One region of the Streptomyces sp. NPDC001933 genome, then DNA from elsewhere that is predicted to be linked to it. Evidence: riboswitches for the same ligand, from Rfam matches in the RefSeq annotation. Region 1 holds a riboswitch; each other region holds the start of a gene.
What was found. Region 1 has a riboswitch for thiamine pyrophosphate ahead of thiO (glycine oxidase ThiO). Riboswitches for the same ligand answer to the same signal wherever they lie in the genome.

Region 1 (2,259 bases):
CGATCTCCGCGTACCAGGCGGCCATCGGGGCGGCGACCTCCGCGGGCATCGCGCCCGCCAGGGGCCGGTCGGCGGCCTCGACGACGGTGACGGCGCAGCCGGCGGCGCGGGCCGCGGTGGCGAACTCGGCGCCGATCCAGCCCGCGCCGACGACCACGACGCCGTGCTGCTGGTCGAGGACCGGCCGCAGCCGTGCCGCGTCGTCGAGGGTGCGCAGCAGGTGGACGCCGGGAACGCCCTCGGCGCCGGGCAGGACGACGGGTTCGGCACCGGTCGCGATCACCAGGCTGTCGTAGGGAACGGGCCCTGCCGGGGTGTCCAGTTCGTGCGCGCCGGGCCGCACTCCGGTGACTTCGCGGCCCAGTTGCAGATCGATGTCCAGCGCCTCGAAGTCGATGTCGAAGGCGGAGTCCTCGGCCTTGCCGAGCAGCACCGCCTTGGACAGCGGTGGCCGGTCGTAGGGCTGGTGCGGTTCGGCGCCGATCAGGGTGACGGGGCCGGTGAAGCCCTGTTCCCGCAGGGCCACCGCGGTCTGCACCCCGGCCATGCCCGCACCGACGACGACCACGCGGTGTCCTGCCCGCCGGTCCGGCTGCTCTGACTGCTGCTGATCGCTCACCCGTACACCATAATCACCTGACGGACCGTCAGGAAAGGGTGAGTTCCTCGACCGTGCTCGCCCCGCTGCCCTCCTGCGATTCCCACGCCCACCGCTCGTCCAGCCGGACCCGGCCGTCCGGGAGGTCGACGACGGTGGAGACGCAGTGGCCGCTGGACGTCGTTCCGTCCTGCTTCAGCTGGACGTAGCGGAAGTCGAGGGTGTCACCGTCCCGGGTGCCGACGAGATGGCCGCGCACCACGTCGCCGCCCGCGTACTCGGCCCAGATCCGGCCGTCGTCCTCGTGGTACGTGAAGCGGGTACGGGTGCCGACCTGGCCGGGCGCCTGGTCGGCGACCGGGGCGAGGACGAGTCCGTCGAGCGAACGGGCCACGGTGCCGCTCCCTACTGGTCCGATGGGACTGGGTTTAGGGTGGCCAACGTAAAGCACTCGCGGGAGCCCGGACGCACCGGGCTGAGAGGGAGGCTGGGCGGCCTCCGACCGTACGAACCTGATCCGGGTCATGCCGGCGAAGGGAGGGGCCGGAAGCCCATGCGTTCTTCTCGGAACGGATCCGACGTCCTGGTCATCGGGGGCGGGATCATCGGCCTGGTGACGGCCTGGCGGGCCGCTCAGCGCGGACTGCGCACTGCGCTCGCCGACCCCGAACCGGGTGGCGGTGCCGCCCGGGTGGCGGCCGGCATGCTGGCCGCCGTCACCGAACTCCACTACGGCGAACAACTGCTGCTCGGCCTCAACGTCGCCTCGGCGGCCCGCTACCCGGCCTTCGTGGCCGAGCTGGAGGCGGCGAGCGGGCGGGAGACGGGCTTTCGCGCCTGCGGCACCCTGGCCGTCGCGCTGGACTCCGACGACCGCGCCCATCTGCGGGAGCTGCACGCCCTCCAGCAGCGTTCCGGCCTCGAATCGGAGTGGCTCACCGGCCGTGAGTGCCGCCGCCTGGAGCCGATGCTCGCGCCGGGCGTCCGGGGCGGTCTCCGGGTCGACGGCGACCACCAGATCGATCCCCGCCGGCTGGCCGCCGCCCTGCTGACCGCCTGCGAACGGGCCGGTGTGGTCTTCCACCGCGGCTGGGTGGAGCGCCTGAGCGTGGCGGGCGACCGGGCCGCCGGGGCGGTGCTCAACGACGGTACGGAGCTGGCGGCCGACCAGGTCGTGCTCGCCGCGGGCAGCCTCAGCGGGCGGCTGCCGGGGCTGCCGGACGAGGTGGTGCCACCGGTCCGGCCGGTGAAGGGCCAGGTGGTGCGGCTGACCGTGCCCGCCGGGTACGCGCCGTTCCTGAGCCGCACGGTCCGGGCCGTGGTCCGGGGCGGCCACCTCTATCTCGTACCGCGCGAGAACGGCGAGCTGGTCGTCGGCGCCACCAGCGAGGAAATGGGCTGGGACACCACCGTCACCGCGGGCGGCGTCTACGAGCTGCTGCGCGACGCCCACGAACTGGTCCCCGGCATCACCGAACTGCCGCTCACCGAGACCCTGGCCGGCCTCCGCCCCGCCTCCCCCGACAACGCTCCGCTCCTCGGCCCCACCGCCCTGCCCGGCCTCCACCTCGCCACCGGCCACCACCGCAACGGCGTGCTGCTCACCCCCATCACCGGTGACGTCATGGCGGAGTTCCTCACCGGCGGCGAACCGCCCGAGC
Region 2 (2,259 bases), on a different contig from region 1:
ATCAGGAAGTCCAGCAGGGCCTTGCCGCCCTCCTCGTTCTTCGCCCCGTTCAGCAGGCCGGCGAACTCGATCTGGCGGAAGCAGGTCCCGGTGGCGACACCGGTCGGGGCCTCGGCCGGCTGCGGCTTCGCGTACAGCACCTCGACGGGCGGGCTGGAGGCGTACGAGACGACGAGCGGCCGGTCCGCCTTGGCCTTCTTTCCGCCCGCGGAGCCGGAGAACTCCTCGTTGTACGCCTGCTCCCAGCCGTCGACGACCTTGACGCCGTTGCGCTCCAGCTTCTTCCAGTAGTCCTGGTAGCCCTTCTCGCCGTAGGTGGCGACGGTGCCGAGGAGGAAGCCGAGACCGGGCGAGGAGGTCCCGGCGTTCTCGGTGACGAGCAGGTCCTTGTACGCGGGCTTCGCCAGGTCGTCGAAGGACCGCGGCGGCGCGAGCTTCTTGTCGGCGAAGTACTTCTTGTCGTAGTTGACGCAGATGTCACCAGTATCGATCGGAGTGACCCGGTGCTGGCCGGCGTCGAGCCGGGTGTCCGCCGCGACCCGGTCGATGCCCTTCGCCTCGTACGGCGTGAAGAGCCCGCTGTCGAGGGCGCGGGAGAGCAGCGTGTTGTCGACGCCGAAGAACACGTCGCCGCGCGGGGAGCCCTTGGTCAGGATCTCCTGGTTGAGCGCGACCCCCGCGTCGCCGCTCTTCAGCACCTTGACGGTGTATCCGGTCTCCTCGGTGAACTGCTTCAGCACGTCCTTGGAGGCGTTGAAGGAGTCGTGGCTGACGAGGGTCACGGTCTTGGAGCTCGAGCCCTTCGTGCCGCCGGAACCGGAGGACGTGTCGTCGGAGCTACCGCACCCGGCGAGTGCGGTGACGCCGAGCGCGGCGGCGACGGCCGAAGCCGCGAGCTGCCTGGTCCTGCGCGTGGTGATCATTTGTGTATTCCTCCTGGGTTTTGGCCAGGAAGAGACGCGGCCCTGCCCGCAGGAAGCGGGCAGGGCGCAACAGCATGAGTTGATGACCGAACTTCCTACCCGGAATGACCCGGGCGAGGTTCAGAGGGTCTGCGGCCGACCTGTCCTCGGTGCCGCACTCTCAGCGCTGTGGCGCTCCCCTGTCGGAATATGAAGTTGATTTCGGGCCCAGATTACACGGGCCTTATCGGCCTCAGCGCTCGGCCGCCGCCAGCTGACCGCAGGCCCCGTCGATCTCCTGGCCGCGGGTGTCCCGCACGGTGACCGGCACCCCGTGGGCGGCGATCGCCTCGACGAACGCCTTCTCGTCCTCGGGCCGCGAGGCGGTCCACTTGGAACCGGGCGTGGGGTTCAGCGGGATCAGATTGACGTGGACCCGCTTGCCCTTGAGGAGCCGGCCCAGCCGGTCACCGCGCCATGCCTGGTCGTTGATGTCGCGGATCAGCGCGTACTCGATGGAGATGCGGCGGCCGGACTTCTCCGCGTACTCCCACGCGGCGTCCAGCACCTCGCCGACCTTCCAGCGCGTGTTCACGGGAACGAGGGTGTCGCGCAACTCGTCGTCGGGCGCGTGCAGCGAGACGGCGAGACGGCACTTGAAGCCCTCGTCGGCGAAGCGGAGCATCGCGGGCACCAGGCCCACCGTGGAGACGGTGATCCCGCGCTGCGAGAGCCCCAGCCCGTCCGGCTCCGGGTCGGTGAGCCGGCGGATCGCGCCGACCACCCGGTTGTAGTTGGCGAGCGGCTCGCCCATGCCCATGAAGACGATGTTGGAGAGCCGCGCCGGGCCGCCGGGGACCTCGCCGTCGCGCAGGGCCCGCATGCCGTCCACGATCTGGTGGACGATCTCGGCGGTCGACAGATTGCGGTCGAGGCCGGCCTGCCCGGTGGCGCAGAACGGGCAGTTCATCCCGCATCCGGCCTGCGAGGAGATACACATCGTCACGCGCTCCGGGTAGCGCATCAGGACGGACTCGACGAGCGTCCCGTCGTGCAGCTTCCACAGCGTCTTGCGGGTGGTGTCGTCGTCGCAGCTGATGTGGCGGACCACGGACATCAGGTCGGGGAACATCGCCTCGGCGAGCTTGTCCCGCGACGCGGCCGGGATGTTGGTCCACTCCGCCGGGTCGTGCGCGTACCGCGCGAAGTAGTGCTGCGAGAGCTGCTGGGCGCGGAACGGCTTCTCGCCGATCGCGGCGACGGCTTCCTTGCGCTCGGCGGGCGTGAGGTCGGCGAGATGCCGCGGCGGCTTCTTGGCTCCGCGGGGCGCGACGAAAGTGAGTTCTCCGGGCTTAGG
Region 3 (2,259 bases), on a different contig from region 1:
CGGATTGGAGCCCTGGAGTATGGCCGGGAGGATGAACAGGGTCAGCACGGCGAACGAGACGGCGAGCGCGACCAGCGCCATCACCCCGCGCATGCGGCCCACCGCGACCACGACCAGGGCGAAGATCCCGGCCAGCAGGGTCAGCGGGAACTTCCGGTTCACATCCGTCACCGAGTACTGCAGGTCACGGGGCGCGTCGGGGGCGTACGCCACGACCACGCCCTGACCGTCGCGCAGCTGACGCGTTGCGTCGGGCTGGACGATCTCGGTGAAGGTCCGGCCCTTGTCATGACCGGTCGTCACCTCGATCGTGGCCTTCTTGCACAGCCCCCTCGCGCTCCCCGGGGGTGGTGTGGTGGCCCCGTCCATGGGCGTCTGGACCGCGTTCACCTCCTTGCAGTCCACCATGTCGACATTCACCACCTTTCCCTGCTGGGTCTGCCGGTCGAACCCGATGCCGGTCCGCTCGTGCGACGGCGCACCGCCCGGCCAGAGCGCCACCAGACCGACGAGGACGGCGGTGGCGAACGGGATCAGTACGGCTGCGATGACTTTGCGTAGATGTCTGGAGACGGGTGCGGCGGGGCCATGGCTGTGCGAGTGACCGTGCTGATGGCCCTGCGTTTCGAGGTCGATAGGAGGGGACGTCACCGGCCGATCATCGCAAGAGGAGACGGGCCCACTGTTCATCAGGCCGGACGGGGCGCTAGCGTGGGGGAACCTTTGCACACGCGGGAGCTCGGAGCACCGGGCTGAGAGGGCGCTGATCTCCGTACGTCCGTACGGGACAGGCTGCGCCGACCGCCGAACCTGTTACCGGGTAATGCCGGCGTAGGGAGTAGGTCTCATGACCACATCGGACGCACGCACGCCTGCCTCGAACCAGAGCGACGAGGCCGGGAAGTCCATCGGCTGGCACAAGGGGTACGTCCAGGGCTCGCGCCCGGACCTCCGGGTGCCGGTCCGTCAGGTGCACCTCACCAACGGCAAGGACGTGACGCTGTACGACACGTCGGGTCCGTACACCGATCCCACCGTCGAGACCGATGTCCGCCGCGGGCTCGTACCGCTGCGGGAGAACTGGATCACCGCCCGCGGCGACACCGAGGAGTACCCGGGCCGCCCCGCCCGCCCCGAGGACGACGGGCTCAAGCACACCTCTCCGCGCGGCGGGCTGCGCAACCTCGACGCGGTCTTCCCCGGCCGCCCGCGGCTGCCGCGCCGCAGCCGGGACGGGCAGCCGGTGACCCAGCTCGCGTACGCCCGCCGGGGCGAGATCACCCCGGAGATGGAGTACGTGGCGATCCGGGAGAACGTCGAGCCCGAGGTGGTGCGCGAGGAGATCGCGGCCGGCCGGGCCGTGCTGCCGGCCAACGTCAACCACCCCGAGATCGAGCCGATGATCATCGGCAAGCGATTCCTGGTGAAGGTCAATGCCAACATCGGTAACTCCGCGGTGACGTCCTCCATCGAGGAGGAGGTGGAGAAGATGACGTGGGCGACGCGTTGGGGCGCCGACACCGTCATGGATCTGTCCACCGGCCGCAACATTCACACCACCCGTGAGTGGGTTCTGCGCAATTCACCCGTTCCGATCGGAACTGTCCCGCTCTACCAGGCGCTCGAAAAGGTCGACGGCCGGGCGGAGGAACTGACCTGGGAGATCTACAAGGACACCGTCATCGAGCAGGCCGAGCAGGGCGTCGACTACATGACGGTCCACGCCGGCGTGCGCCTGCCGTACGTGCCGCTGACCGCCCGCCGCAAGACGGGCATCGTCTCGCGCGGCGGCTCGATCATGGCGGCGTGGTGCCTCGCGCACCACAAGGAGTCGTTCCTGTACGAACACTTCGAGGAGCTCTGCGAGATTCTCGCAACCTACGACGTGACGTACTCGCTGGGCGACGGGCTGCGACCCGGCTCGATCGCCGACGCCAATGACGAGGCGCAGTTCGCCGAACTGCGCACGCTCGGCGAGCTGAACACGGTCGCCAAGCGGTTCGGCGTCCAGACCATGATCGAGGGGCCGGGACATGTCCCGATGCACAAGATCAAGGAGAACATCGACCTCCAGCAGGAGATCTGCGAGGAGGCGCCGTTCTACACGCTCGGCCCGCTGACCACCGATGTCGCGCCGGCGTACGACCACATCACCTCCGGCATCGGCGCGGCGATGATCGCGTGGTGGGGGACGGCGATGCTCTGCTACGTCACGCCGAAGGAGCACCTCGGCCTGCCCAACCGGGACGATGTGAAGAC

Region 2: it holds a riboswitch for thiamine pyrophosphate, as region 1 does, so the genes downstream of both, ACFYY7_RS35430 (thiamine ABC transporter substrate binding subunit) here and thiO (glycine oxidase ThiO) in region 1, are expected to answer to the same signal.
Region 3: it holds a riboswitch for thiamine pyrophosphate, as region 1 does, so the genes downstream of both, thiC (phosphomethylpyrimidine synthase ThiC) here and thiO (glycine oxidase ThiO) in region 1, are expected to answer to the same signal.

What each region holds. Positions count from the first base shown of each region.
Region 1 is NZ_JBIASS010000001.1:799,243-801,501, reverse strand. It holds gene ACFYY7_RS03560 (NAD(P)/FAD-dependent oxidoreductase) at 1-619, opposite strand, end outside; gene ACFYY7_RS03555 (hypothetical protein) at 648-992, opposite strand; TPP riboswitch at 1,042-1,154, shown strand; gene thiO (glycine oxidase ThiO) at 1,152-2,259, shown strand, end outside.
Region 2 is NZ_JBIASS010000020.1:43,677-45,935, forward strand. It holds gene ACFYY7_RS35430 (thiamine ABC transporter substrate binding subunit) at 1-923, opposite strand, end outside; TPP riboswitch at 998-1,114, opposite strand; gene rlmN (23S rRNA (adenine(2503)-C(2))-methyltransferase RlmN) at 1,156-2,259, opposite strand, start outside.
Region 3 is NZ_JBIASS010000006.1:278,516-280,774, forward strand. It holds gene ACFYY7_RS17700 (YibE/F family protein) at 1-690, opposite strand, end outside; TPP riboswitch at 722-855, shown strand; gene thiC (phosphomethylpyrimidine synthase ThiC) at 848-2,259, shown strand, end outside.